One region of the Streptomyces sp. PTL18 genome, then DNA from elsewhere that is predicted to be linked to it. Evidence: riboswitches for the same ligand, from Rfam matches in the RefSeq annotation. Region 1 holds a riboswitch; each other region holds the start of a gene.
What was found. A riboswitch is a leader RNA that binds a small molecule or an ion and turns the genes downstream of it on or off. The one in region 1 is predicted to bind cobalamin.

Region 2: another riboswitch for cobalamin. It lies ahead of AC5WS8_RS19275 (ribonucleoside-diphosphate reductase subunit alpha); the one in region 1 lies ahead of AC5WS8_RS23640 (cobalamin biosynthesis protein).
Region 3: another riboswitch for cobalamin. It lies ahead of nicT (Nickel transporter NicT); the one in region 1 lies ahead of AC5WS8_RS23640 (cobalamin biosynthesis protein).

The regions. Positions count from the first base shown of each region.
Region 1 is NZ_JCAJZO010000013.1:48,661-58,193, forward strand. Features, by position in the region: gene AC5WS8_RS23615 (alpha/beta hydrolase) at 122-1,249, opposite strand; gene AC5WS8_RS23620 (class II aldolase/adducin family protein) at 1,383-2,102, opposite strand; gene AC5WS8_RS23625 (inorganic phosphate transporter) at 2,359-3,675, shown strand; gene AC5WS8_RS23630 (hypothetical protein) at 3,689-3,904, shown strand; gene AC5WS8_RS23635 (hypothetical protein) at 3,991-4,293, opposite strand; cobalamin riboswitch at 4,553-4,691, shown strand; gene AC5WS8_RS23640 (cobalamin biosynthesis protein) at 4,793-5,749, shown strand; gene AC5WS8_RS23645 (cobyric acid synthase) at 5,746-7,254, shown strand; gene cobN (cobaltochelatase subunit CobN) at 7,251-9,533, shown strand, end outside.
Region 2 is NZ_JCAJZO010000009.1:135,788-145,320, reverse strand. Features, by position in the region: gene cyc1 (epi-isozizaene synthase) at 4-1,089, shown strand; gene AC5WS8_RS19285 (bifunctional albaflavenone monooxygenase/terpene synthase) at 1,086-2,450, shown strand; gene AC5WS8_RS19280 (ribonucleotide-diphosphate reductase subunit beta) at 2,557-3,585, opposite strand; gene AC5WS8_RS19275 (ribonucleoside-diphosphate reductase subunit alpha) at 3,585-5,939, opposite strand; cobalamin riboswitch at 6,063-6,200, opposite strand; gene AC5WS8_RS19270 (GNAT family N-acetyltransferase) at 6,253-6,759, opposite strand; gene mctP (monocarboxylate uptake permease MctP) at 6,865-8,502, opposite strand; gene AC5WS8_RS19260 (DUF3311 domain-containing protein) at 8,499-8,765, opposite strand; gene AC5WS8_RS19255 (GntR family transcriptional regulator) at 8,894-9,533, opposite strand, start outside.
Region 3 is NZ_JCAJZO010000004.1:196,540-206,072, forward strand. Features, by position in the region: gene AC5WS8_RS09905 (hypothetical protein) at 1-1,092, shown strand, start outside; gene AC5WS8_RS09910 (ArsR/SmtB family transcription factor) at 1,133-1,480, opposite strand; cobalamin riboswitch at 1,571-1,778, shown strand; gene nicT (Nickel transporter NicT) at 1,807-2,910, shown strand; gene AC5WS8_RS09920 (YcnI family copper-binding membrane protein) at 2,933-3,691, opposite strand; gene AC5WS8_RS09925 (hypothetical protein) at 3,733-4,347, opposite strand; gene AC5WS8_RS09930 (TOBE domain-containing protein) at 4,450-4,848, shown strand; gene modA (molybdate ABC transporter substrate-binding protein) at 5,029-5,847, shown strand; gene modB (molybdate ABC transporter permease subunit) at 5,844-6,695, shown strand; gene AC5WS8_RS09945 (ABC transporter ATP-binding protein) at 6,692-7,783, shown strand; gene AC5WS8_RS09950 (TOBE domain-containing protein) at 7,934-8,353, shown strand; gene AC5WS8_RS09955 (DedA family protein) at 8,471-9,136, shown strand; gene AC5WS8_RS09960 (phosphatase PAP2 family protein) at 9,133-9,533, shown strand, end outside.

The sequences.
Region 1 (9,533 bases):
TCAAGGGGCTCGGGAGAGGGGAGAGCGCTGGCCGGGCGGGCCGAGCGGAGGGGGTGCCGAAGGCGCCGCAGCTCTGTGTCCGCCGGCGCGGGCCGTCGCCTGGACGCCGTTGCGTCAGCCGTTACATCAACGGTGTGAGGAAGCGCCGCATGGCTTCCTCGTAGGTCTCGGGGTCGGCGTTCCACATGGCGCCGTGCGGGGCGTTCTCCACCGTGTGCAGGGTGACCAGGTTCGCGCGCCGCTCGGCGAGACGGCGTGAGGGGCCCCAGGGGGCGATCGTGTCGTCGGGCCCGTGGAAGATCAGCACCGGCACCTTGAGGTGCTGCGGGTCGGCGGTCTTCCGGGTGCGGTCGCCGTGCACACCGGTGCGGCCCTGCGCGGCCCGGACGGCCAGCGGCAGCAGGGCGCCCGGGGTGCGGCGGGCGGCGGCCAGGGCGCGCAGCGTGGCCTCCCAGCTGAGGACGGGTGAGTCCAGGACGAGCCCGGAGATCCGCTCGCGCACCGCCGAGTGGGCGGCGGTGCGCAGTGCCATGGCGGCGCCGGTGGACCAGCCGTGCAGCACGACCCGCTCGGCCCCGGCACGCACCGCGTGGCGGACCGCGGCGTCCACGTCGCGCCACTCGGTCTCGCCGAGGTGGTTCAGGCCGTCCGGGGAGCGGGGCGCCCCGGGGTCGCCGCGGTAGGCGATGTCGAGGACCGGGAAGTGGTGGCGTTGCAGGAAGCCCATGACGTTCATGGGGTGTTCCCGGGTGGCGCCGAGTCCGTGCACGGTGATCACCCAGGTGTCACGGGCGCCGGGCAGGAACCAGGCGGGCAGGTTCCCGAGTTCGCCGGGCACCTCGACGTCGGTGTGGTCGAGGCCGAGGGCGCTCCGGGGGTCGCCGGTGTACAGGGCCGGGGTCAGCCAGACCTTGTCACCGGGCTCGAGCGTGCCGTGGGTGACGCGTTCCAGACGGCGTACGACGGTGTCGACGGTGTGCGGGGCGGAGTCCAGGACCGGGCCGACGACGGCGTGGGAGCCGTCACCCGTCAGCCCGTAGGTGCCGGGCCGCTGGGAGGCCAGGTCGCGGGTGAGGGTGATCCGGCCGGCCGCCAGGGAGTGCACGGCGAGGCGCGGTTCCGTGGGCAGCGGGCGGCCCGGCGGTGCCTTCAGCGCGGCGTCGCTGGCGAAGCGGCCCGCGGCGACGCCGGCGGCGCCCGCGGCGATGGCTACGGTGACGGCTGCGGCCGCCGCTTTGACAGTGCGCATCCACCCAGTCTCCCGTCGGAGCCCGCCCCCGGCCAGTGGGAGAAGGGCGCGGTGTGACCCACGGGGCGCGCCGCGAGGCGGCCCCGGCCGGCCGGTCCACTGGAGGGTTCGTCGCGGGCCGGAACGAAACCCTCTAGCCCTGTCCGTACCCCCGCAACCGCTCTCCTACCTCCGCCACCTGCTCGCGGCTGAGCAGGTGCGGGGTGAGGCCCGGCACCGACGACGCCGTCAGCCACACGCGGCACATCCACTCCAGTTGGGCGGTGCGGTCGTAGGCCTCGTCCAGCGAGGCGCCATGGGTGAGCGTGCCGTGGTTCTGCAGCAGGCAGGCGGTGCGGTCGGTCAGGGCGCGGAGCATGTTCCCGGCCAGTTCGGGGGTGCCGTAGGTCGCGTAGGGGGCGACCCGCACCGCACCTCCCATCGCGGCGGCCATGTAGTGGATCAGCGGCAGTTCCTGCACCAGGGTGGAGACGGCCGTGGCGTGGGGGGCGTGGGTGTGGACCACGGCCCGGGCGTCCGTGGTGCGGTGGACGGCCAGGTGCATCGGGAGCTCGCTGGTCGGGCGCAGCGTGCCGAGCACCTGGCGGCCGTCGAGGTCGACGCCGACCACGTCGCCCGGCGTCAGTCGCTCGTACGGCACCCCGGTGGGGGTGACCAGCACGGTGTCGCCGACGCGTACGGAGACGTTGCCGGAGGTGCCGACGACCAGTCCGTCGGCGACGGTGCGGCGGGCCGTCGCGACGAGTTGGTCCCAGGCCCGCGCCACCTCCTCCCGCGCGGCCGGCGCGTCCGGCCCCCGTCCGCCCGTTGTGTCCTGTTGCGGGTGCCCCGCGTAGCGTCGCTGGTCGGCCATGCGGCGATCCTGCCAGGGGGTGACGGAAATCTCTTCGCCGGGCTCCGGGACCGGCCGAAGCCGGCCCACGGGAGGGGCGACCGGGTCCACATGGCTGCCACGGACGGCGATCGAGGGGGCGATCGCTGCCACCCCGTCACAAACGGAACGCCGACACGCCGATCGGTACACCCTCCAGCCCGCATCAGTTCACCTTCCGTTCACCCAGGTTGCCTACGGTCCAACAGCCACTGACCTCCCACAGAAGCCTGGGTAAATGGAACACATCACGCTCCTCCTCGGAATCGTGATCGTCACCGCTCTCGTGTTCGACTTCACGAACGGTTTCCACGACACAGCCAACGCGATGGCCACCACCATCTCGACCGGCGCCCTGAGGCCCAAGGCGGCGGTGGCGATGTCCGCCGCGCTGAACCTCCTCGGCGCCTTCCTGTCCGTCGAGGTCGCCAAGACGATCTCCGGCGGCATCATCAACGAACAGGGCATACGCGTCGAAGTGATCTTCGCCGCCCTGGTGGGCGCGATTCTGTGGAACCTGCTGACCTGGCTCCTCGGCCTGCCCTCCAGTTCCTCCCACGCCCTCTTCGGCGGCCTGATCGGTGCCGCCGTCACCTCGGCCGGCTGGTCCGCGGTGAACGGCTCGACGATCGTCACCAAGGTCCTGATCCCCGCGGTCGCCGCGCCGGTCGTGGCGGGCCTGGCCTCGATGCTCGCCACCCGGCTGTCGTACGTGATCGGCAGCCGTGCCGACGAGAAGGCGACCGCGAAGGGCTATCGCGCCGGGTCGATCGCCTCGGCCGGCCTGGTCTCCCTGGCGCACGGCACGAACGACGCCCAGAAGACGATGGGCGTCATCACGCTGGCCCTGGTCACCGGCGGTGTCATCGCCCCCGGCTCGAACCCTCCCACCTGGGTCATCGTCTCGGCCGGACTGGCCATCGCACTCGGCACCTACCTGGGCGGCTGGCGCATCATCCGCACCCTCGGCAAGGGCCTGACGGACCTGGCGCCGCAGCAGGGCTTCGCCGCCCAGACCAGCGCGGCGACCGCGATCCTCGCCTCCTCGCACCTCGGCTTCTCGCTCTCCACCACGCAGGTCTGCTCCGGCGCCGTCATGGGCGCGGGCCTCGGCCGCAAGGGGGGCGTGGTCCGCTGGTCCACCGCGACCCGGATGCTCGTCGCGTGGGTACTGACGCTGCCTGCGGCCGGCCTGGTCGGAGGGGGCGCCGAACTCCTCACCAAGCAGGGCACCTGGGGCACGATCGCCACCGGTGTGCTGCTGGTAGCCGGCGCCGGTGTCATCTGGACCCTGTCCCGGCGCAAGCCGGTCACGGTGGACAACGTCAACGACGTCGAGACGGAGCCCGCGGGCGTCGTCACGGCCGCGATCGCAGCGGTCGTCCCGCCCCCGGCGGGCCCCGTCATCACGGCCGACGCCACCACGACCGCGACCGGCGGTGCGGTGCCCGGCACCGACCCGGCGGACACGGACGCCACCGCCGACCTGCAGGCCACGATCCCGGCCCCGGACGCCGGCCCCTCCCCGGAGCCGGCCCCCGCCGCCACGGTTTAAGGAATCAGCACTCATGAAGATCGACTGGGCAGCCCTCGGCTCCGTCTTCGGCGTCAGCCTCGCGGTCACCGTGGCCCTGGTGGGCCTGTTCACCCTGGGCGTCGTGGGCCTCACCAAGAAGGACTCGGCCCGGGGTGGCGCGGCCACCCTGGCGGCCACCGGCGCGTACGTGTGTTTCGCGGCGTGCGTGGCGGCGGTCGCGTACGGCATCCAACTGATCGTCGCCTGACGACGGGAGCATCCGGAGCCCCCGCAGCCGCGACCCTTCGAGTCACCCCCGCAGCCATGTGCCGCGGGGGTTCCTCATGTCCTGGGTCAGGGGGTCCGCGAGTCCCGGGTCCGGAGGGCCGCCGTCGCCCGGCCCAGGACGCGCAGCCGCTCCGGGACCGGGGTGAGGCCCCACCACAGCCCCGCGCAGGCGGCGGTCACGATGGTGACCACCAGCCAGACAAGGGCCCGCGCCGGGGCTCCGGGCACCAGCAGTGCCGCCAGCGCACCGATCCCGACCGCGAACATCCCCGTCGTCAGGGAGAAGAGTGCCAGCGCCGCCACCGGCGAAAGGTGCGGCGCGTGGGGACCGCCCGCGCCCGCCGAGAATTCCTTGGCCCTGTCCCCCATGTGGGTCCCTCCCGCCCTCTGGACGGTTCGCTCGGACTCCGTCCACTGCCGGGTTTCTCGAGTCCGGCCAGCAAAGCACACCCCGTCGTACGGCGAAAGACGAGCACCGGGCCGGTGCGCCGTTTCGAGTCACGCGCCGGAACGCGCGCCCCACGAACGCCACTCAGCTCCGAAAAGCACCCATTCGGGCAACTGACGTGATTTCAGCGGTGTGGGACTCAGCACACCACAGCATCGCAGGTCAAGAGCAAGTTGACGGGTGTTCTGGGCGCGTGGTGGACTGCCGGGGCCAGTACGGCGGCAGGAGAGGAAGCCGGTGCGAATCCGGCGCGGTCCCGCCACTGTCACCGGGGAAGAACTCCCCGGGAGCCAGGAACTCTCACCGCCGGTCTCGTCGAACCAGGGCGTGGACACCCTGAGTGAGGACATATCGCCATGCGCGGCTGCCGATTGAGGTTCTGTCACCGGGCCCCGTCCGACCGCACGGTCGGCTGAGCCGATGGGTGCCGATCGCGTCTTCGCGTACGGCGCCGCCGCCGGCCTTCTCGGTGACCTCCTGCTGGGCGATCCACGCCACGGACATCCGGTCGCCGCGTTCGGGCGGGCCGCGGCGGCCGTGGAACGGGTGCTGTGGCGGGACCACCGCGGGTGGGGCGCGCTGCACACCGCCGTCTGCGCCGGTGGCGCCGTGGCGCTGGGATCCCTGGCCGCGCGCTCCGTACGTACCTCCCCCGCCGCCTCCGTGGCCCTGACCGCCGCCGCCACCTGGGCCGCGGTCGGGGGCACGTCGCTCGCCCGGGAGGCGCGGGCCGTCGGGCGCGCCCTGGAGGCGGGGGACGTGACGGCCGCACGCGCGCGCCTTCCCCATCTGTGTGGACGGGATCCACAGGCGCTGGACGCGGACGGGATCGCGCGGGCGGTCGTCGAGTCCGTCGCCGAGAACACCTCCGACGCCGTGGTGGGCGCGCTCACCTGGGGGGCCGTCGCCGGGGTGCCCGGTCTCGTGGGATTCCGCGCCGTCAACACCCTCGACGCCATGGTCGGGCACAAGTCGCCCCGCTACCGGCGCTACGGGTGGGCCTCCGCGCGGCTCGACGACCTCGCCGGGTGGCCGGGGGCACGGCTCACCGCGGTGCTCGCGGCGGCAGCGGGCCCGGATCCGCGGGGCGCCCTGCGCGCCTGGCGTGCCGATGCCGCCAAGCATCCGAGCCCCAACGCCGGGCCCGTGGAGGCCTCGTTCGCGGGCGCCCTGGGCGTGCGGCTGGGCGGGACGCTGTCGTACGGGGGGCGCGTGGAGCACCGGCCGGTCCTCAACGGCGACGGGCGCGCCGTGCGCACGGACGACATCGAGCGGGCCGTACGGCTCTCCCGGCGCGTGAGCGGGCTGGCGCTCGGCATCACGGTCGCCGGGCGCCTGGCGGCCCGAAGGCTTCTCGCGAAGGGAGGGACGTCGTGAGCGGGGGACTCCTCGTCGCCGGTACCACCTCCGACGCCGGCAAGAGCGTCGTCACCGCCGGGATCTGCCGCTGGCTGGTACGGCAGGGGGTGAAGGTCGCGCCGTTCAAGGCGCAGAACATGTCCCTCAACTCCTTCGTCACCCGCGAGGGCGCCGAGATCGGGCGGGCGCAGGCCATGCAGGCCCAGGCGTGCCGTATCGAGCCGACCGCGCTGATGAACCCTGTGCTGCTCAAGCCGGGCGGCGAGCAGAGCAGCCAGGTCGTGCTGCTCGGCAGGCCGGTCGGTGAACTGAGCGCGCGCGGCTACCACGGGGGGCGGCAGCAGCGGCTCCTCGGCACCGTGCTGGACTGCCTGGCCGAGTTGCGGGGCACGTATGACGCGGTGATCTGTGAGGGGGCCGGCAGTCCGGCCGAGATCAACCTGCGGCGCACCGACATCGTGAACATGGGGATCGCCCGCAACGCCCGGCTGCCCGTTCTCGTCGTCGGTGACATCGACCGTGGGGGCGTGTTCGCGTCCTTCTTCGGGACCGTCGCGCTGCTCTCGCCGGAGGACCAGGAGTTGGTCGCCGGGTTCCTGGTGAACAAGTTCCGGGGCGATGTCGGCCTGCTGGAGCCGGGGTTGGAGATGCTCCGGGGTCTCACCGGGCGGCGGACGTACGGGGTGCTGCCGTTCCGGCGCGGGCTCGGGATCGACGAGGAGGACGGACTGAGGGTCTCGCTGCGGGGCACCGTCCGGGAGTCCACGGTGACTCCTCCGGTCGGCGAGGACGTGCTGCGGGTCGCCGTCTGCGCGATCCCGCTGATGTCCAACTTCACCGACGTCGACGCGCTGGCCGCCGAACCGGGGGTCGTGGTGCGGTTCGTGGACCGGCCGGAGGAGCTGGCGGACGCGGACCTCGTGGTGGTCCCGGGAACCCGGGGAACCGTCCGGGCGCTGGAGTGGCTGCGCGAGCGCGGTCTCGCGGACGCCCTCGTCCGGAGGGCCGCCGAAGGACGCCCCGTCCTCGGCGTCTGCGGCGGCTTCCAGATCCTCGGCGAGCACATCGAGGACGAGGTCGAGTCCCGCGCCGGCGAAGTCCCCGGGCTGGGCGTGCTGCCCGTCCGGGTGCGGTTCGCGCGCGAGAAGACCCTCACCCGGCCGGCCGGGGAGGCCCTCGGCGAGCGGGTCGAGGGGTACGAGATCCACCACGGGGTCGCCGACGTCACCGGTGGGGAAGCCTTCCTGGACGGCTGCCGGGTCGGCCAGACCTGGGGCACCCACTGGCACGGCTCCCTGGAGTCGGACGGATTCCGGCGGGCCTTCCTGCGCGAGGTGGCCGCCGCCGCGGGACGCCGCTTCGTGCCGGCCCCCGACACCTCGTTCGCCGTGCTGCGCGAGGAGCAGCTCGACCGGCTCGGCGACCTGATCGAACAGCACGCGGACACGGACGCGCTGTGGCGGCTCATCGAGTCGGGCGCGCCGCAAGGACTGCCTTTCATTCCACCGGGAGCGCCCGCATGAGCACAGTGTTGTTGTTGTCGACCGCCGACACCGATCTGCTGGCGGCCCGTGCCTCCGGCGCCCCCTACCGGATCGGCAACCCCACCCGCGTGGACGTCTCCGAGGAGCTTCCGGGCCTGATCGAGGGCGCGGACATCGCCGTCGTACGCCTGCTCGGCGGCAAGCGCGCCTGGGAGGACGGGCTGGCCCGGCTGAAGGCGTCCGGCGTCCCGACCGTGCTGCTGGGCGGGGAGGCGGTCCCCGACGCCGAGTTGATGGCCGAGTCGTCCGTACCGGCCGGTGTGGTGGCGGAGGCGCTGAAGTACCTGGTCGAGGGCGGCCCCGCCAACCTCACCGAACTCGCCCGCTTCCTGTCCGACACGGTGCTGCTGACCGGCGAGGGGTTCGACGAGCCGCGGAAGATGCCGGAGTACGGCGTCCACGGCGAGCGCCCGTTCACCGAGGGCCGTCCGACCGTCGGCGTGCTCTTCTACCGCGCCCACGAACTCAGCGGCAACACCGCCTTCGTGGACACCCTGTGCGACGCGATCGAGGCGCACGGCGCCAACGCCCTCCCGGTGTACTGCGGTTCGCTGCGCGGCGCCGACGCCGGGCTGTACGAGATCCTGGGGCGGGCCGACGCCCTGGTGGCCACGGTCCTCGCGGCCGGCGGCACGCACGCCTCGCAGGCGTCGGCGGGCGGTGACGAGGAGGCCTGGGACATCGGCGCGCTGGCCGGGATGGACATCCCGGTGCTGCAGGGGATGTGCCTGACCTCGTCGCGCGCCGCGTGGGAGGAGTCGGACGCCGCCCTGTCCCCCATGGACGCGGCGATGCAGGTCGCCATCCCCGAGTTCGACGGCCGCCTGATCACCGTTCCGTTCTCCTTCAAGGAGCAGGGCCCCGACGACGTCCCGGTGTACGTGGCCGACCCGGAGCGGGCCGCGCGGGTCGCCGGGATCGCCGTACGCCACGCACGACTGAAGCACAAGCCGAACGCGGAGAAGAGGATCGCGCTCGTCTTCACCGCGTACCCGACCAAGCACTCGCGGGTCGGCAACGCGGTCGGCCTGGACACGCCCGCCTCCGCGGTACGGGTGCTGGACGCGCTGCGGGACGCGGGATACGGCCTGACCGAGTACCCCGCGGGCGGTGACGAGCTGATCCACCGCCTCATCGAGGCCGGTGGTCACGACGTGGAGTGGCTGACCGAGGAGCAGTTGGCCGCCGCCCCCGCGCGCGTGCCGCTGGCCGACTACCGGGCCTGGTTCGACACGCTCGATCCGGTGCTGAGGGACGCGATGGTTCAGGCGTGGGGCGAGCCGCCGGGTTCGCTCTACGTCGACGGCGACGACATCGTGCTGGCGTCCCTGCGGTTCGGGAACGTCGTGGTGATGATCCAGCCGCCGCGCGGCTTCGGCGAGAACCCCATCGCCATCTACCACGACCCGGACATGCCGCCGTCGCACCACTACCTGGCGGCCTACCGCTGGCTCGAGAACAGCTTCGGCGCCGACGCGATCGTCCACATGGGCAAGCACGGCACGATGGAGTGGCTGCCGGGCAAGGGCCTCGGTCTCAGCGGGGGCTGCGCGCCGGACGCCGTCCTCGGCGACCTGCCCCTGGTCTACCCGTTCATCGTCAACGACCCCGGTGAGGGCACCCAGGCCAAGCGGCGCGGCCACGCCACCGTCGTCGACCACCTCGTCCCGCCGATGGCGCGCGCCGACACCTACGGCGACCTGGCGAAGCTGGAGCAGCTCCTCGACGAGTACGCGCTCGTCTCCGACCTGGACCCCGCCAAGGCGCCGGCCGTGCGCGCCCAGATCTGGACGCTGGTCAAGGCGGCCGAGCTCCACCACGACCTGCACCTGGACGAGCAGCCGGACGACGACGAGTTCGACGAGTTCGTCATGCACATCGACGGCTATCTGTGCGAGATCAAGGACGTGCAGATCCGCGACGGCCTGCACATCCTGGGCGGCGGTCCGGTCGGCGAGCCGCGGGTGAACCTGGTGCTGGCCGTGCTGCGTGCCTCGCAGGTGTGGGGCGGGCAGGCGAACGCGCTGCCGGGCCTTCGGGCCTCGCTGGCGGAGCACTTCGGCCTGGTCGAGAAGGAGTTGCTCGCCGAGCCGGGGGCGCCGGTGAAGGTGCCGGTGGAGCTGACCGAACTGGTGGCCGGCCCGTCGCGTACGGCGGCGGACGCGATCGACCTGCTGGAGCAGCTGTGCCGGGGGATCGCGGAGGGCATGGAGGAGCGGGGCTGGGCGGCCTCCGAGAGCGGTGCTCTCGTGCGGGAG
Region 2 (9,533 bases), on a different contig from region 1:
TTCGTGCCAGCTTTCCCACACAGCACTTCACCGACGGCGACCGCGGTCGCGGTTCCACCGGCGCTCCGACTGCCGGTGATCGAGGCCGCGTTTCCCCGTCGACTGCACCCGTATTGGCCCCGCCTGCAGGAGAAGACGCGTTCCTGGCTGCTCGAAAAGCGGCTCATGCCGGCGGACAAGGTCGAGGAATATGCCGACGGACTGTGCTACACCGACCTCATGGCGGGTTACTACATCGGCGCCCCCGATGAGGTCCTGCAGGCGATAGCCGACTACAGCGCGTGGTTCTTCGTCTGGGACGACCGCCACGACCGGGACATCGTGCACCGACGGCCTGCCGCCTGGGGGAGGCTGAGGTCGCGGCTGCACACGGCCCTGGACTCTCCCGGGGATCATCTGCACCACCAGGACTCCCTGGTCGCCGGGTTCGCGGACAGTGTGCTGCGGCTGTACTCGTTCCTCGGCCCCACCTGGAACGCACGCTTCGCCCGGCACTTCCACGCGGTGATCGAGGCGTACGACAGGGAGTTCCACAACCGCTCCCTCGGGCGCGTCCCCACGGTGGACGCCTACCTCGAACTCCGCCGGCTCACCTTCGCGCACTGGATCTGGACGGACCTGCTGGAGGTGAGCGCCGAATGCGAACTGCCCGAGCGAGTCAGGAAACACCCCGCATACCGGCGGGCGGCGTTACTGAGCCAGGAGTTCGCCGCCTGGTACAACGACCTGTGTTCGCTCCCGAAGGAAATAGCGGGGGACGAGGTCCATAATCTGGGAATCAGCCTCATCCAGCATGAGGGGATGACGCTCGAGGAGGCCGTCAGAGAAATAAGGCGGCGGCTCGAACAATGCGTCACCGATTTCATCGCCGCCGAAAAGGAGGCGCTGCAGTTCGCCGACACCCTGGCGGACGGAGCGGTGCGGGAAAAGGAACTGGGCGTCGCGGTCAGGGCGATCGTCGGGAACATGCGGAACTGGTTCAGCACCGTGTACTGGTTCCATCACGAGTCCGGCCGGTACCGGGTCGACAGCTGGGACGACCGGTCGACACCCCCATACGTCGACAACGAAGCGGCAGGTGAGAAATGACCCTGGAATCGGTCAGGACCGAAGTGCCCATGGAGCCCTCTGTTCCGCCGCTCGCCGCGGGCGGCGTCCCCGGTCTCGGACACGGCTGGAAACTGGCCCGCGATCCGCTCGGCTTCCTCTCCCGGCTGCGGGACGACGGCGACGTCGTACGGCTGAGGATCGGTCCGAAGACGCTGTACGCGGTCACCAGCCCCGAACTCGCCGGTGCCCTCGCGCTCAGCACCGACTTCGAGATCGGTGGGGCGCTGTGGGAATCCCTCGAGGACCTGCTCGGCAAGCAGGGCGTGGCCACCAGCAACGGGCCGCTGCACCGGCGCCAGCGGCGGGCCATCCAGCCCGCCTTCCGGCTCGAGGCCATCCCCGCCTACGGCCCCGTCATGGCGCAGGAGGCGCACGGGCTCGTGGAACGCTGGCGGTCCGGCGCGCCCCTGGACGCCACCACGGAGGCCTTCCGCGTGGCCGTCCGCGTCGCGACCCGCTGCCTGATGCGCGGCAGTTACATGGATGCCAGGGCCGAGCGGATCTGCGCCGCGCTCACCACACTGTTCAGCGGTATGTACCAGCGCATGGTCCTGCCCCTGGGACCGCTTTATCGCCTGCCGTTTCCGGCCAACCGCGAATTCAACCGGGCATTGGCCGATCTGCATCTCCTGGTCGACGAGATCGTCGCCGACCGCCGGGCATCCGGTGGAAAGCCGGACGATTTGCTGACGGCTTTGCTGGAAGCGAAGGACGAGAATGGCGAGACCATCGGGGAACAGGAGATCCACGACCAGGTCGTCGCCATCATCACCGCCGGAAGCGAAACCGTCGGATCCGTGATCATGTCGCTCCTGAAGGTGCTCACCGAGCACCCGGATCAGGGAGACAAGGTCCGCGACGAGGTGAAAGCCGTTGTGGGGGAGCGGCCGGTCGCATTCGAGGACGTCCGGAAGCTGACGTACACCGCGCATGTCATCGTCGAGACAATGCGTTTGCATCCCGCCGTATGGATATTGACGCGGCGGGCGGTGGCCGGCACACAGCTCGGCGGGTACCGGATTCCGGCCGGGGCGGACGTCGTGTACAGCCCGTACGCGATCCAGCGGGATCCGCGGTCGTACGGGCGGCCTCAGGAGTTCGACCCCGACCGGTGGCTTCCCGAGCGGGCCAAGGAGGTCCCCAAGTACGCGATGACCCCGTTCGGCGTGGGCAACCGGAAGTGCCCGGGTGACCACTTCTCGATGGCCGAACTCACGCTCCTCACCGCGGTGATGGCCTCGGCCTACCGTTTCGAACAGGCCCCCGGGTCCGAGTCCGGGCCCCGCATCGGCATCACGCTCCGCCCGCGCCGGCTGCTGCTGAGGGCCGTGCCCCGCTGACCACCGGCACCGGACGGACGTGCAGCCGGCCCGCGAGCCACCTGCACGTCCGTCCGGCAGACGTGCGGCGTCGTGCCCCGGGAACGTGGACGGGTGTGGACGGGGCCTAGAAGTCCTCGTCCAGGGCGACGGTCCCCTCCACCGCGACCTGGTACGCCGACGGACGCCGCTCGAAGAAGTTGGTCAGCTCCTGGACGCCCTGCAGCTCCATGAAGGAGAAGGGGTTCTCCGAGCCGTACACCGGGGCGAAGCCGAGGCGTGCGAGGCGCTGGTCGGCAACGCACTCCAGGTACTGCCGCATCGAGTCTGTGTTCATCCCCGGCAGGCCGTCACCGCAGAGGTCGCGAGCGAACTGCAACTCGGCCTCGACGGCCTCCCGAAGCATGTCGGTGACCTGCTGCCGGAGCTCGTCGTCGAAGAGGTCCGGCTCCTCCTCGCGGACGGTGTCCACGACGTCGAAGGCGAACGACATGTGCATCGTCTCGTCGCGGAACACCCAGTTGGTGCCGGTGGCCAGGCCGTGCAGCAGGCCCCGGCTGCGGAACCAGTAGACGTACGCGAAGGCACCGTAGAAGAACAGGCCCTCGATGCACGCGGCGAAGCAGATGAGGTTGAGCAGGAAGCGCCGGCGGTCCGCCTTGCTCTCCAGGCGGTCGATCCGCTCCACGGAGTCCATCCACCTGAAGCAGAACTCGGCCTTCTCGCGGATGGAGGGGATGTTCTCCACGGCTGCGAAGGCCGCCGCACGGTCGTCCGGATCCGGGAGATAGGTGTCCAGAAGTGTCAGGTAGAACTGGACGTGGACGGCCTCCTCGAAGAGCTGCCGGCTCAGATAGAGCCGGGCCTCGGGCGAGTTGATGTGCTTGTAGAGGGTCAGCACCAGGTTGTTCGCGACGATCGAGTCGCCGGTCGCGAAGAAGGCCACCAGGCGCCCGATCAGGTGCTGCTCGCCCGGGGTGAGCCTGCCGAGGTCGGCGACGTCCGAGTGGAGGTCGACCTCCTCGACGGTCCAGGTGTTCTTGATGGCGTCCCGGTAGCGCTCGTAGAAGTCGGGATAGCGCATGGGGCGCAGGGTCAGCTCGAAGCCGGGGTCGAGGAGGTTCTGGGGACGGGTGGTGCCGGTGGTGCTGGTCATTACTGGCAGGCCTCGCAGGACTCGGGGTTCTCAAGGGAGCAGGCGACGGCTTCGGCGTCCGGGGTCGCCTGCTGGACGGGGACGGCGGCCTGAGCCGCGCGGGCGATACGGGTCGCCGGGCGGGAGCGCAGGTAGTAGGTCGTCTTCAGGCCCCGCTTCCAGGCGTAGGCGTACATCGACGAGAGCTTGCCGATCGTCGGCGTCTCCATGAACAGGTTCAGCGACTGGGCCTGGTCCAGGAACGGGGTGCGGGCGGCGGCCATGTCGATCAGACCGCGCTGCGGGATCTCCCACGCCGTGCGGTAGAGCCGGCGTACGTCCTCGGGGATCCAGGCGAAGCCCTGCACGGAGCCGTTCGCGTCCCGCAGCGCCTCGCGGGTGCGTGCGTCCCAGACGCCGAGCGCCTTGAGGTCCTGCACCAGGTACGAGTTGACCTGGAGGAACTCACCGGACAGCGTCTCGCGCTTGAAGAGGTTGGAGACCTGCGGCTCGATGCACTCGTAGGCGCCCGCGATGGACGCGATGGTCGCCGTGGGCGCGATGGCGAGCAGCAGCGCGTTGCGCATGCCGACCGCGGCGATGCGTTCCCGCAGGGCCGCCCAGCGCTCCGGCCAGGTCGGCTCGACGCCGTAGTGGTCGGGGTGCAGCACGCCCCGCGCCGTGCGGGTCTCCTCCCACGCCGGCAGGGGGCCGTGCCGCTCGGCGAGGTCGGCGGAGGCCTCGTACGCGGCGAGCATGACCCGCTCGGCGATCCGCGTGGACAGGGCCTTGGCCGCGGGGGAGTCGAAGGGCAGCCGCAGCTTGAAGAAGACGTCCTGCAGGCCCATCGCGCCGAGGCCGACGGGACGCCACCTGGCGTTGGAGCGGGCCGCCTGTCCGGTCGGGTAGAAGTTGATGTCGACGACGCGGTCGAGGAAGGTGACCGCGGTGCGGACGGCCGCGTCCAGCCGCTCCCAGTCCATGTCGCCCTCGGCCACGAAGGCGCCGAGGTTGACGGACCCGAGGTTGCAGACCGCCGTCTCCCCGTCGTCCGTGACCTCCAGGATCTCCGTGCAGAGGTTGGAGGAGTGGATCACGTGGCCCGGCTCGGCGGTCTGGTTGGCGGTGCGGTTGGCGGCGTCCTTGAACGTCATCCAGCCGTTGCCCGTCTGCGCGAGGGTGCGCATCATGCGGCCGTACAGATCCCGGGCGGGGATCGTCTTCCTGGCGAGCCCCGCCGCCTCGGCCCGGCGGTAGGCGGTGTCGAACGCCTCCCCCCACAGGTCGGTCAGCTCGGGCACGTCCGAGGGGGAGAACAGCGACCACTGCTCGTCGGCGTCGACCCGGCGCATGAACTCGTCCGGGATCCAGTGCGCCAGGTTGAGGTTGTGGGTGCGGCGGGCGTCCTCGCCCGTGTTGTCGCGCAGCTCCAGGAACTCCTCGATGTCCGAGTGCCAGGTCTCCAGGTAGACGGCGGCGGCACCCTTGCGCCGGCCGCCCTGGTTCACGGCGGCGACCGAGGCGTCGAGGGTCTTCAGGAACGGGACGATGCCGTTGGAGTGCCCGTTGGTGCCGCGGATCAGGGAGCCGCGGGAGCGGATGCGGGAGAAGGCGATGCCGATGCCGCCGGCGTGCTTGGAGAGGCGGGCGACCTGGTGGTAGCGCTCGTAGAGGGAGTCCAGCTCGTCCTTCGGGGAGTCGAGGAGGTAGCAGGACGACATCTGGGGGTGCCGGGTGCCGGAGTTGAAGAGGGTGGGGGAGGAGGGCAGGTAGTCGAGCCGGCTCATGAGCCCGTAGAGCGCCGCGACGTCGTCCACCGAGTGGGGGCTGTCGTCCTCGGCCAGGCCCGCGGCGACGCGGAGCATGAAGTGCTGGGGCGTCTCGACGACCGTGCGGGTGATCGGGTGCCGCAGGAGGTAGCGGCTGTGCAGGGTGCGCAGGCCGAAGTAGCCGAAGCGGTCGTCGGCCTGCTCCTCCACCAGGGCGTCGAGACGGCTGGCGTACAGGCGTACGAACGCGGCGGTGCGGTCCGCGATCAGTCCTTCCCGGTGGCCGACGGCGATGGACTCGGTGAACGACGTGACGCCCTGGGAGGCGGCCTCGGCGCGGATGCCGATGGTCAGCAGGCGGGCGGCCAGCTTCGAGTAGGCGGGGTCCTCGGAGATGAGTCCGGCGGCCGCCTCCGTGGCCAGCTCGCGCAGCTCGGCGTCGTCGGCGCGGGCGGACCGGCCGCGCAGCGCGGCGGCGGCGACCCGCCCGGGGTCGGCGTCGGGGAGGTCGGCGGTCAGCTCGGTCAGGGTCCGCAGCAGCGCGGCACCCGGACCGTCGGTTTCCAGACCTGTGGCTGAAGCCGGATCGGCTGGCGCGATGGTCACGTGGGGCTCTCCCTCGCTCGGCACGGGGCCTGGCGGAGGGCAGGGGGCAGCTCACGAGCGCACACGGCGTCGCGCCCACCGGCCCATTCCACGAGGCCCGGACGTCAGGGCACCCGGACCGGACGGCCGGGCGCGCTGTCGGCAGGTCCTCGGACTGACGCTCGTGCGGGTCCGCCTGGGGCGGGCACGCACAGGTACACCGTTGCGGGACAGTTCCGGATTCGCACCGGATTCCCCTGCGGCGACAGCGAGCATGAGCATACATCTTGTGCCGGGCTGTGATGTCGCCCCCAGATGTTGTGTCGCGGTGGCCTCAGAGCGTCAACTCGTAGGTGAGGAGAGTGATGTCGTCGAGGTGGGGGAAGGGGTTCCAGTCCCGCTCGGGTGCGCGAACGAATCCCATACGTTCGTAGATGCGGTGGGCGGTGCGCATGGTCCGCTGGGTCGACAGCACGACCCGTACGCAGCCGTCGGTGGCCCGGGCGCGGTCGACGCAGGCCCGGACGAGGGCCTCCCCGACGCCCCGGCCGCGTGCGTCGTGCGCGACCGCGAGCATCCGTATCTCGGCCTCTCCCGGTCCTGCGATGTCGGCCATGGGGCCGCCGGCCGGTACGAAGGTGACGCCGCCGAGCAGACTCCCGTCCGCCACGGCCGCCAGCACCTGTGCCGCGGCCGCCCGTCCCGCCACGTCCTTCAGTTCGCCGAGATAGGCGTCGCTCTCGCCGAAGTCCAGGAGACCGTCCTGGAGGTAGGCCCGAGCGGTGATCTCGCCGAGCGTGCCGTATTCGTCCGGGGCCGCCGGCCGGATGGTGAAGTCCATGGGCCGAGTGTGCCGGACGGGTACGACAACGGGCCGCCGGATTTCCTCCGGCGACCCGCTGACCCGCTGACCCGCTGACGCGCTGACCCGGCGTACGACGTGGACTCAGTGCGAGGCGCCCGCCGTGGCCGGCGGCAGCTGCACCTGCACCCCCGGGTCGCCCGCGTCCGCCGTGTAGTCCTCCGGCTTCGTCTCGTCGATGCCGTCGGGGGCCTTGACCGCCTTCAGGACGAAGGTCAGGACCACCGCCACCGCCACGTTCAGGACGAACGCCGTCAGACCGATGTAGCCCATCTCGCCGATGCCCGGGATCATCGCGTTGGACCCGCCGAAGTGCTTCTGCGCCGGGTTGGACGGGGACGCGACGCGATAGGCGGCGACCGTGCCGTAGACCATGCCCACCGCCCAGCCCGCCAGCAGCGCCCAGCGGTGGAACCAGCGCGTGAACAGGCCGCCGACCAGAGCGGGGAAGGTCTGCAGGATCCAGATGCCGCCCAGCAACTGGAAGTTGATGGCGACGGTCTTGTCCATCGTCAGGACGAAGACGAGCGCGCCCACCTTCACCAGCAGCGACACGATCTTGGAGACCCGGGTCTCCTCCTTGGCCGTGGCGTCCGGCTTGATGAAGTCCTTGTAGACGTTGCGGGTGAAGAGGTTCGCGGCCGCGATCGACATGATCGCCGCGGGCACCAGCGCGCCGATGCCGATCGCCGCGAAGGCCACACCCGCGAACCAGTCCGGGAACATGTTCTCGAACAGCTGCGGGATCGCCAGCTGCCCGTTCTTGACCTTCACGCCCGCGGCGACCGCCATGAAGCCGAGCAGCGCCAGCAGGCCCAGCATCAGCGAGTACAGCGGCAGGATCGTGGTGTTGCGGCGGATCACCTCACGGCTGCGCGAGGACAGCGTCGCGGTGACCGAGTGCGGGTACATGAACAGCGCGAGCGCCGATCCCAGCGCCAGCGTCCCGTACGTCCACTGGGTCGCCTCGGCCGGAGCCAGCGCGCCGCGCGGCTTGCCGGTCACCGGGTTGACCTGCGCCAGCGCGTGCCCCGCCTTCGCGAACACCTCGTCGAAGCCGCCCAGCTTGATCGGGATGTAGATGATCGCCACCGCGATGACGATGTAGATCAGTGCGTCCTTCACGAACGCGATCAGCGCGGGCGCCCTCAGACCCGACGAGTAGGTGTACGCGGCCAGCACACCGAAGGCGATCAGCAGCGGCAGGTCCTTCACGAACCAGTTGGTGCTCTCGCCGCCGCCGACGCCCATCACGTCCAGCACGGCCTGGATGCCCACCAGTTGGAGCGCGATGTAGGGCATCGTCGCCAGGATGCCGGTCAGCGCCACCGCCAGCGACAGGCCCTTGGAACCGAACCGGCCGCGCACGAAGTCCGAGGTGGTGACGTATCCGTGCCGGTGCGAGACCGACCACAGGCGCGGCAGGAAGGTGAAGATCAGCGGGTACACCAGGATGGTGTAGGGCACCGCGAAGAAGCCCGAGGCGCCCGCCGCGTAGATCGCCGCCGGCACCGCCACGAACGTGTACGCGGTGTACAGGTCGCCGCCGAGCAGGAACCAGGTGATCCAGGTCCCGAACGAGCGGCCGCCGAGGCCCCATTCATCGAGGCTGTGCTCGTTCTCCGCCCTGCGCCAGCGCGCCGCCAGGAAGCCCATGACGGTCACGGCCAGGAAGAAGAAGACGAAGACGCCGAGCGCGACGCCGTTCACGCCGTCCTTCACTGCGACGCACCCCCCTTGCCGCCGGCGCGGGCGCGCTGGTCACGCTGCCACAGCTTGTAGGCGAGCATCGTCAGCGCCGTGGAGATGATCACCCACAGCATCTGGTACCAGTAGAAGAACGGGATGCCGATGAACGCGGGGTCCGTCTTGGCGTACGAGCCGACCCACAGCATCGCGACGAAGGGTGCTACGAGGCAGAGGGCGATGACGACGCGCACCGGCGTCACCACCGCCGCTCCGGCTGCATCTGACTGATCGGACATACGGCTCCGTCCCTCACTGTCACCTGTTCATCTGTGTAATGCGCAGGCAATGTAGGTGACCTTGCCATGGGAGCGGAAGCCCTCGTCCGCACATCGGCACGGAGTGGACCCGAGGAGTGCTCTGCGCCCTACTCCGCGGGCCGCTTCAGCCTCGCCACGAACTTGTACCGGTCCCCCCGGTACACCGACCGCACCCACTCCACCGGCTTGCCCTCGCGATCCAGCGAGTGGCGGGAGAGCATCAGCATCGGCAGGCCCACGTCCGTGCCGAGCAGACCCGCCTCGCGCGGGGTGGCCAGCGAGGTCTCGATGGTCTCCTCGGCCTCCGCGAGATGGACGTCGTACACCTCCGCGAGCGCCGTGTAGAGGGACGTGTACTTCACCAGCGACCGGCGCAGCGCCGGGAAGCGCTTGGCGGACAGGTGCGTCGTCTCGATCGCCATCGGCTCACCGCTGGCCAGCCGCAGCCGCTCGATGCGCAGCACCCGGCCGCCGGCCGAGATGCCGAGCAGTCCGGCGAGCGTGTCGTCGGCCGTGACGTAGCCGATGTCCAGCAGCTGAGAGGTCGGCTCGAGTCCCTGCGCGCGCATGTCCTCCGTGTACGAGGTCAGTTGCAGCGCCTGGGAGACCTTCGGCTTGGCGACGAACGTGCCCTTGCCCTGGATGCGCTCGAGCCGCCCCTCGACGACCAGTTCCTGCAGCGCCTGGCGCACCGTCGTGCGGGAGGTGTCGAACTCCGCGGCCAGCGTGCGCTCGGGCGGCACCGGC
Region 3 (9,533 bases), on a different contig from region 1:
TGCCTGGGCTTCGGCATGATCCCGATGTACGCCCGCCTCGGCTACCCGGCGGTCCTCGCACTGGCCTTCCTGATCCCGGTGGTGGTGCGCTGGACGCGGATGGGCACGGGCGGCCCGGCCGACTGGGCGCGGGCGGCCTGTCTGGGCGCCGCCTGTGCAAGCCAGCAGTTGCCGTGGTTCGTGACGCCGTTCCTGCTCGCCGGTGTCTACGCGCTGCGGCGCGGCGAGCAGGGGGCGCGCGAGGCGGCCCTCGCGGTGGGGCGGATCGTGGGGATCGCCGCCGGTACGTGGCTGCTGGTCAACGGGTATTTCATCGTGACCGAGCCGCGCACCTGGATCGAGGGGATCGCGCTGCCGCTCATCCAGGGTGCGATCATCCACGGCCAGGGCCTGGTCGGCATCTCCCTGTACTACACCGACGGCAGCGACCTCCTGTCCTGGTACTCGCACGCGAGCATGCTGCTGGTGGCGGGCCTGCTGGCGCTGTTCGTGCTGTTCGTGCGCCGGCTGGGTCCGGCGGCGACCGTGCTGCCCTGGTGCGCGTTCTTCCTGGCGACCCGTTCGCAGGACGGCTACTACCTGATGATGACGCCGCTGTGGCTGGCGGCTGCTGTCACCGCGCCGCCCGCCGCGTTCGCCACCGCCTGGCAGCCCCGGCTGCTGCAGGGCCGACGGACGGCCCGCATGGTGCTGGCCGGGGCCCTGGTGGTGCCGGCCCTGGTGGCGGCGACGGTGGCGGCGACCGGGAAACCGCCGTTGCGGATGCAGGCCGTCGGCTCCACCCGGAAGGCCGCGACCGTGGAGACGCTCACCGTCCGCGTGGACAACACCGGCGGCTTCGCCGTCCGGCCCCACTTCATGGTGACGATCGGCCACGGCGCGAGCCTTTGGTGGAAGGTGCTCCAGGGCCCGTCGTCCGTCGGCGCCCACGCCACGGCCACTTACCGGATCCAGGCGCCGGGCAAGGGGTTCACCGTGCCCAGGAAGGGCGTCCGCGTTCGGCTGCGCGCCTTCACCGAGTCACCGCTGACGCTGTCCAGCCAGGACATCCACCTGGCACCGCACAAGGCCCCGGCCGCGCACAAGAAGTGAGCTGTCGGCGCGACAGCGGGCTGTCTGCGGTGAGTCCCCGTCAGGTCACCTGCTTCAGCAGCTCGTTCACCACGGGATCGATCACCCGGTAGCGGACGATCCGCCCCTCCTTCTCACCCGCCACCACCTCGGCCGTCCGCAGCAGCCGCAGCGCCTGCGAGACGGCCGGGTCGTTCATGCCGGTCGCCACCGCCAGGTCGGAGACCGCCAGCGGCCCGGCCCGGTGCAGGGCCAGCAGCAGGGCGAGCCGGCCGGGGTCGGCGAGCAGCGAGAAGCGTTCGGACCAGGTGCGTACGGCCTCTGGGGCGCCGATGGCCTCGATGGCCTCGCAGACCCGGTGGCCGTCGATGGTGCGCCTGCCGGCGCGGTCGGCGGGGACGAGATGCATGCGCACATCCTCCCAGGCACCCCCGTGTGATCTTCGATACCTCGGATACCTGCGCAACTGTGCAGTCTTGCAGGCGTTCTGACCCGGACCCTAAGGTGGTCGGGCCGTGGTGCTCGGGAAGACCGGTGAAAGCCCCCAGGGGGCTCAGGCCGGAGCGGCCCTCGCCACTGTGATCGGGGAGTTCCCGTCCCGTGCCGCCCGTACCCAGCGGGTGGCGCCACTGGCCGCCAGGCCGGGAAGGTTGGGACGGGCGCGTTGATCCGTCAGCCAGGAGACCGGCCACGGCATCTCACGAAGTGATCCACGAGGTGCTGGAGCGTGACCGTATGACCCTGACCGACCCCGCCCTGCCCGGGGCCGCCTCCTTCCGCTGGCGGCGCGAGGACACCGTGCGCACTGCCGGACTGCTGGCGGCGATAGCGGCCCTGCACGTGGTCGCGTTCGGAATCCTCTTCCTGCTGGTGGTACCGGAGCACTACCAGGTCGGCACCAAGGCGTTCGGCATCGGCCTCGGCGTCACGGCGTACACGCTGGGCATGCGGCACGCCTTCGACGCCGACCACATCGCCGCCATCGACAACACCACCCGCAAGCTGATGGCGGACGGCAAGCGCCCGGTGTCGGTCGGGTTCTGGTTCGCGCTCGGGCACTCCAGCGTGGTGGTCCTGCTCGCCCTGTTGATCGCGGGCGGGACCCGGCTCGCCGACCGTGTCACCAGCGAGCACTCGAGTACCCACCAGATCCTCGGGTTCATGGGGACGACGATCGCCGGCACGTTCCTCTACCTGATCGCCGCTCTCAACCTGCTCGCCCTGCTCGGCATCCTCAAGGTCTTCAGGGCGATGCGCGCCGGGACGTACGACGAGGGGGAACTCGAGCGGCACCTGGACTCCCGGGGGTTCATGCACCGGGTGCTCGGCCGCCTGACCAGGTCGATCTCACGTCCCGGCCAGATGTACCCGCTGGGTTTCCTCTTCGGGCTCGGCTTCGAAACGGCCACCGAGGTCACCTTGATGGTCATGGCGGGCTCGGGCGCGGCGGCCGGTCTGCCCTGGTACGCGATCCTGTGCCTGCCGCTGCTGTTCACCGCCGGGATGTGCCTTTTCGACACGCTCGACGGCACGTTCATGAACTTCGCCTACCAGTGGGCCTTCTCCAACCCGGTGCGGAAGGTGTTCTACAACCTCACGATCACCGGGCTGTCGATCGCGGTGGCCTTCCTGATCGGCACGATCGAGCTGGTCGGAGTGCTGCACGACAAGCTGGACCTCAGGGACGCGGTGACGGGCTGGATCGCCGGGCTCGACCTCGGCAACGTGGGCTTCGTCATCGTCGGGCTGTTCGTGGCCGTATGGGCGGCGGCGCTGGCGTACTGGCGGATCGCCAGGGTCGAGGAGCGCTGGCGTCCCCGTCCCGCCGACGGGCGCTGACGCCGGCAGGACGGGGACCCGGTCACTCGCCGCCGGAGGAGGCGGAGGCGCCGGTGGTGCGGCTGCGGGCGATCGCGAAGCCCGCGGCGGCAAGGCCGAGGACGCCGACGACAAGACCGGCGATCCCGAGCCCGCGGGCGGTGGAGTCGCTGGTGGCGGCGGCCTTCGTGGTGGCGGTGCCCGGCTTCTCCGCGCTGCCGGCGGGCGCCGCGGTGGAAGCGCCGCCCTCCGCCGTGCCCTTGGCGGTCAGCTGGAGCACCGGTGCCGGGTTCTCCGGCTCGTCCTGCCCCTTCTGGGCCTCCTCGATCCAGCGGACGACGTTTCCGTCGGAGTAGGTCTGCAGTGTCTTGAACGTCAACTGATCGGTGTTCTCGGGAAGTTGACCGAAGGCCACGTTGAAGTCCTGGTACTGGCCGTGCCGGATGCGGCCGCCGGTCCAGGTGATCTGGGAGACCGCGTCGGTGATGGTTCCGTCGTCCGTCTTGACCGGGTTCTTGAGCTTGGTGGTGGTCACCTGCGCGGTCCAGCCGTCCTGCGGGGTGACCAGCACGCCCAGGATCGGGTGGTCGGTGGGCAGGAAGACCTGCACCTTGGTGGTCGCGGCGGTGTCCTCCTCGTTGGGCACCCGGAAGGTCAGCACACCGTCCGTCGCCCCCTTGGCGTAGCTCTCGGGATGGACGGTGACATGGGCGAAGGCCGCGCCGGCCGCGGTGAGGACACCGGCTGCGGTGAGCGCGGCGACGGTGGTGGCGCGGCGCAGGGTGGTACGCATGCGGGACATGGGTGAGCAAGCTCCGTACTGGTGCTGGGAGTGGGGGGGGTTCAGACGGTGTACGGGGCTGCTGGTGGCGGGCCGCGCCGGTACAGGGCGTGGCGGAGCAGCGCCTGCCCCGGGAGCCGGCGCCGGTGGGCGTACGGGCGCGGCGGCCCGACGTACGCGGGCAGCGGTGCCGTACGCCACCGGACGGCGAGGCGCGGGACGAAGGCGGCGGCCTTGCGCAGCAGCGACCACAGGGCGGCCTCACCGCGCCGCAGGCACCAGGAGGCCAGCAGGGCGGCGACCAGGTGTGCGGCGACGGCGTGCGAGGTCATGAGGCGCGGCGCGGCGGCCATGGGCATGCCAGGCATCCCGGGCATCATGCCCGGGATACCCATCGGCATCGGTACCGGCCCGGCCGCGTCGAAGGCGAGATGGAGCCCGCCCTGTACGACGAGCATGGCGAGGGCGATGCCGGGCAGCGAGCGCTCACGCCCGGCGAGCGCCGCTCCGGCGGCGAAGACGGGCAGGAACCCGGCCGCGTCCGCCCACACCGGCGGCACCGTGCCGGTGGCCACCGTGTGTCCGCCGACTGCGAGCAGCACGCACACGACGGCGAACACCGCCGCGCGCAGGCCCCGCACCGTCCAGGACACGTCCATGAGGTGGGATCCTGCCACGCGGACACCCTTGATCAAGCCCGTTTCCGCAGATCCGGCGCGCCCGGGGCACCCCGGGGGCGCGTTGCGGACGGGGGGGCGCGGACGCCTATCGTGGCGCGCATGCAGTCCTACACGATCGGTCAGGCAGCCCGGCTGCTCGGGGTCAGCCCGGACACCGCGCGGCGGTGGGCGGACGCGGGGCGGGTGGCGACCCGGCGCGACGAGAGCGGGCGGCGGGTCATCGACGGCGGGGATCTGGCCGCGTTCTCGGTGGAGCTGGCGCGTGGCGGCACCGGCGAGGAGGACGCCCCCTCGTACACCTCGGTCCGCAACGCCTTCCCGGGCATCGTCACCGCCGTGAAGCTCGGTGACGTGGCCGCCCAGGTGGAGATCCAGGCGGGCCCGCACCGCCTGGTGTCCCTGCTGACCCGGGAGGCCGTGGAGGAACTCGGCCTGGAGGTCGGCATGGAGGCCACCGCCCGGGTGAAGTCGACGAACGTCCATGTCGACACGGCCTGAGACCCTCGCCCCACAGCACCTCCGGCACCTCCGCGTGAACGCACATGCCCACCACCGTCACCCGGAGTCCCGGCTCTTGCGATGCCACGGGGCTCTTCCAGGTCGCATCTGCGCCGGTATGATCGGCGCATCGGAGGGGTGTGCTGCTCCCTCCCGGACGACAGAGGGAGTGGACCCGTGATGATCCGTTCCGTGCGCCGGCTGGGCCGGACGGCGCGGGTGACCGGCGCCGGGGCCGCCGCGCTGCTGGCCCTGACCGCCTGCTCCTCCTCGTCGGACTCCCCCGGGTCGGCGGCGTCCGCCGCGCCCTCGTCGCCGAAGGTGTACGGCACGGTCACGGTCTTCGCCGCCGCCTCCCTCAAGGAGAGCTTCACGGCCCTGGGCAAGGAGTTCGAGAAGGAGCACCCCGGCACGAAGGTGTCCCTCAGCTTCGGCGGCAGCGACACCCTCGCCGCGAGCATCACCGGCGGCGCTCCCGCGGACGTCTTCGCGGCGGCGAGCCCGAGGACCATGGCGATCGTGACGGACAAGGGGGACACGGCCACCTCCCCGGTCACCTTCGTGCGCAACCGGCTGGAGATCGCCACCCTGCCGGGCAACCCGGACAAGGTCTCCTCCCTGAAGGACCTCACCAGGTCCGGCCTGAAGGTCGTCCTGTGCGACAAGACCGTGCCGTGCGGGGCCGCCGCGCAGAAGGCGCTGGCCGCCAGCGGTCTGAAGCTGACGCCGGTGTCGTACGAACAGGACGTGAAGAGCGCCCTGAACAAGGTGGAACTGAAGGAGGCCGACGCCGCGGTCGTCTACCGGACCGACGTGAGGGCGGCGGGTGACAAGGTGCGGGGCGTGGAGTTCCCCGAGTCCGCCCGGGCCGTCAACGACTACCCGATCGCCCTGCTGAAGAACGCGCCCAACGCGGAGGCGGCGAAGGCGTTCGTCTCACTGGTGACCTCCGCCGAGGGGCGCGAGGTCCTGACCGGGGCCGGGTTCCTCAAGCCATGACCGGGATCGACGCGTCCGGCGCCGCGGCCGACACCCTGGTGGGCGGACCGCGGCGCGCACGTGTCCGCCGGATCGGTGTTCCGCTGCCGCTGCTGCTGCCCGCGCTCGTGGGCCTGGCGTTCCTGCTGCTGCCGCTGGTGGCGCTGCTGGTGCGGACCCCCTGGCACACCCTGCCGGAGCAGCTGGCCTCCGCCGCGGTGTGGCAGGCGCTGCGGCTGTCCCTGGTGAGCGCCACCGCGGCGACCGCCGTGAGCCTGGTCCTCGGGGTGCCGCTGGCCTGGCTGCTGGCCCGTACGGACTTCCCGGGCCGGGGGCTCGTGCGGGCCCTGGTGACGCTGCCGCTGGTGCTGCCGCCGGTGGTGGGGGGCGTGGCTCTGCTGCTGGCGCTCGGCCGCAACGGCGTGGCGGGGCGGTGGCTGGACTCCTGGTTCGGGATCACCCTGCCGTTCACGACGGCCGGGGTGGTGGTCGCCGAGGCGTTCGTGGCGATGCCGTTCCTGGTCATCAGCGTCGAGGGCACGCTGCGGGCCGCCGATCCGCGCTACGAGGAGGCCGCGACGACGCTCGGCGCCTCCCGCTTCACCGCGTTCCGCCGGGTGACGCTTCCGCTGATCGCACCGGGCATCGCGGCCGGGGCGGTGCTGGCCTGGGCGCGGGCGCTCGGCGAGTTCGGGGCGACGATCACCTTCGCGGGCAACTTCCCGGGCCGTACGCAGACCATGCCGCTGGCCGTCTATCTGGCCCTGCAGAACGACCCGGCAGCGGCGATCGCGCTGAGCCTGGTGCTGCTGGCGGTGTCGATCGCGGTGCTGGCCGGGCTGCGGGACCGCTGGATGACGACGTCATGACCCGCGCCCACCAGGCCACCGGGCACCGCGCCCCCGCCGGCGCGCGCGACGACGGCCTCGACGCGCGGATCGTCGTCGAGCGCGGTTCCTTCCGGATCGACGTGGCGCTGACCGCCGCGCCCGGGGAGGTGGTCGCGCTGCTCGGGCCCAACGGCGCCGGGAAGAGCACCGCCCTGCGCGCGCTGGCCGGGCTGGTCCCGCTCTCCGGCGGTCATCTGCGGCTCGACGGGGCCGCGCTGGAGCGTACTCCGCCCGAGGCGCGCCCCGTCGGGGTCGTCTTCCAGGACTATCTGCTCTTCCCGCACCTGTCCGCGTTGGACAACGTGGCCTTCGGCCCGCGCTGCCGGGGCGCGTCCAAGGCCGAGGCGCGGGCGGTGGCCGCCGGGTGGCTGGAGCGCATGGGGCTCGCCGAGCACGCGGGCGCCAGGCCCCGCCGGCTCTCCGGCGGCCAGGCCCAGCGCGTCGCGCTCGCCCGGGCGCTGGCCGTCCGGCCCCGGCTGCTGTTGCTCGACGAACCGCTCGCCGCGCTCGACGCCCGCACCCGGCTGGAGGTGCGGGGCCGGCTCCGCCGCCATCTGGACGAGTTCGAGGCGGTGGCCGTGCTGGTCACCCACGACCCGCTGGACGCGATGGTCCTCGCCGACCGGCTGGTGGTCGTGGAGCACGGCCGGGTCGTCCAGGAGGGCATCCCCTCCGAGATCGCCCGCCGTCCGCGCACGGACTACATCGCCCAGCTCGTGGGACTCAACCTGTACCGGGGCACGGCGCAGGGACACGCCGTAGGACTCGACGCGGGATGCTCGATCACCACCGCGGAGGACCTGTCCGGACCCGTCTTCGTGGCGTTCCGGCCGAGTGCGGTGACCCTGTACCGGGACCGGCCGGACGGCTCCAGCGCCCGCAACCTGTGGTGCTGCGAGGTGGCGGGGCTCCAGACACACGGCGACCAGATCCGCGCCGACCTCACCGGTGAGCTCGCCCTGGCAGCGGATCTGACCACCGTCGCCGCCGCCGAACTCGGCCTGCATCCGGGCGCCACGGTGTGGGCCACGGTGAAGGCGGCGCAGACACACGCCTACCCGGCGTGAGGCCCACGCCTGCGCCGTGTCGGACGCGGATCGCGACGGATCCGGCCTGACGCGCCGCCCAAGGACGGCCCGCGCATCCCGTTACCGTGGAATCGGCCCGGACAGAATCGGCTATTCTCCCCGTTCTCCCCACTCCTACGAGGCCCGCGCATGAACCTGAGCATCCGCAACCGGATTCCCGGCACCGTCACGTCCGTCACCGTGGGCGACGCCATGGCGACCGTCAAGGTCAGGCTGGACGGAGGGCAGGACATCACGGCAGCGGTCACCAGAGAGGCGGTGGACGAGCTGGACCTCGCTCCGGGGGCCTCGGTGCACGCCCTGGTCAAGTCGACGGAGGTTTCGCTCGCGACCGCGGCGGTGGAAGGCGTTTCCATCCGGAACCAGATGCCCGGTACCGTCGACCGCATCACCACGGGAGAGGCCATGGCGGCGGTGAAGGTCACGATCGTGGGCGGAACGCTCACGGCCGCGATCACCAAGGACGCCGCGGAAGACCTCGGACTCCAGCCCGGTACCTCGGTCGTCGCGCTGATCAAGTCCACGGAGATCTCACTGGCGACGCCATGAGGGGAACGTCCGTCACCCGTTCATCGTCTACAGTTCAGTAGACGGTCTACATGAATGTAGTCAACCGCCGGGTGACGCCGCGTCGCGCCCGGCCCCGCACCGGAAGGGCTCGCGACGATGGCTTCAGCCTTGTCCCTCGGATCACAACTCGCGGTGAACGTGCTGGACGCCCAGTCCCTGCTCGCCGCCTTCGGGGTGCTGGGCGTGGGCGTGGTGATGTTCGCGGAGACCGGCCTGCTGATCGGGTTCTTCCTGCCCGGTGACTCCCTGCTGTTCACGGCGGGGCTGCTGTGCTCCGGCTCCGGGCAGCAAGGGGTGAAGCTGTCGCTGCCCGCGCTGCTTGTCGCCGCGGCGGTGGGCGCGCTCGCAGGGTCCCAGTGCGGTTATCTGCTCGGCCGCAAGGCGGGCGGCGCGCTGCTGGCCCGCAGCCGTTCGGCCCGCCTGCACGAGGGCGCGCACCGGGCCGAGGAACTCCTGAAGCGGTACGGACACGCGAAGGCGATCGTCCTGGCCCGCTTCGTCCCCGTGGTGCGCACGGTGCTGAACCCGATGGCGGGCGCGCTGCAGGTGCCGGTGCGCACCTTCACCGTGTGGCAGATGGCCGGCGGCCTCGTCTGGAGCCTCGGGCTGCCCCTCGCCGGGTACGCCCTCGGCTCGTCCGTGCCGAATGTCGACAAGTACCTGCTGCCGATGGTCGCGTTGATCGTCCTGGTCTCCGTGATCCCGGTCGCCCTGGAGGTCCTGCGCTCCCGCCGGGCCGCCAAGGAGGGTGCCCGCGGATGACGTACGCCTTCGACGGCGCCCCGATCGACGGCTGGGCCTACACGGACGTGGTGAACCTGGCCCGTCGTGCCCCCTCCTGGCTGGACTCGCTGGTCTCGGCCTGGTCGACGTACGGGCTCGGGGTGTTCGCCGTGCTGATGGTCCTCGCCTGGTGGCGGGCCCGCCGCACCGGCTCCGGGGCCGCGCTGCCGGCGCTGACCGTGCCGCTGCTGGTGCTGCTGGCCTACGCCGTGAACTCCGCGCTGAAGCTGCTGGTCCGTGAGGACCGGCCCTGTCAGAGCCTGCACGTGAGCACACTGGAGACGTGTCCGGCGCCGGGCGACTGGTCGTTCCCGAGCAACCACACGGCGATCGCCGCTGCGGCAGCGGTCGCGCTGCTCCTCGTCTCGCGCCGGAT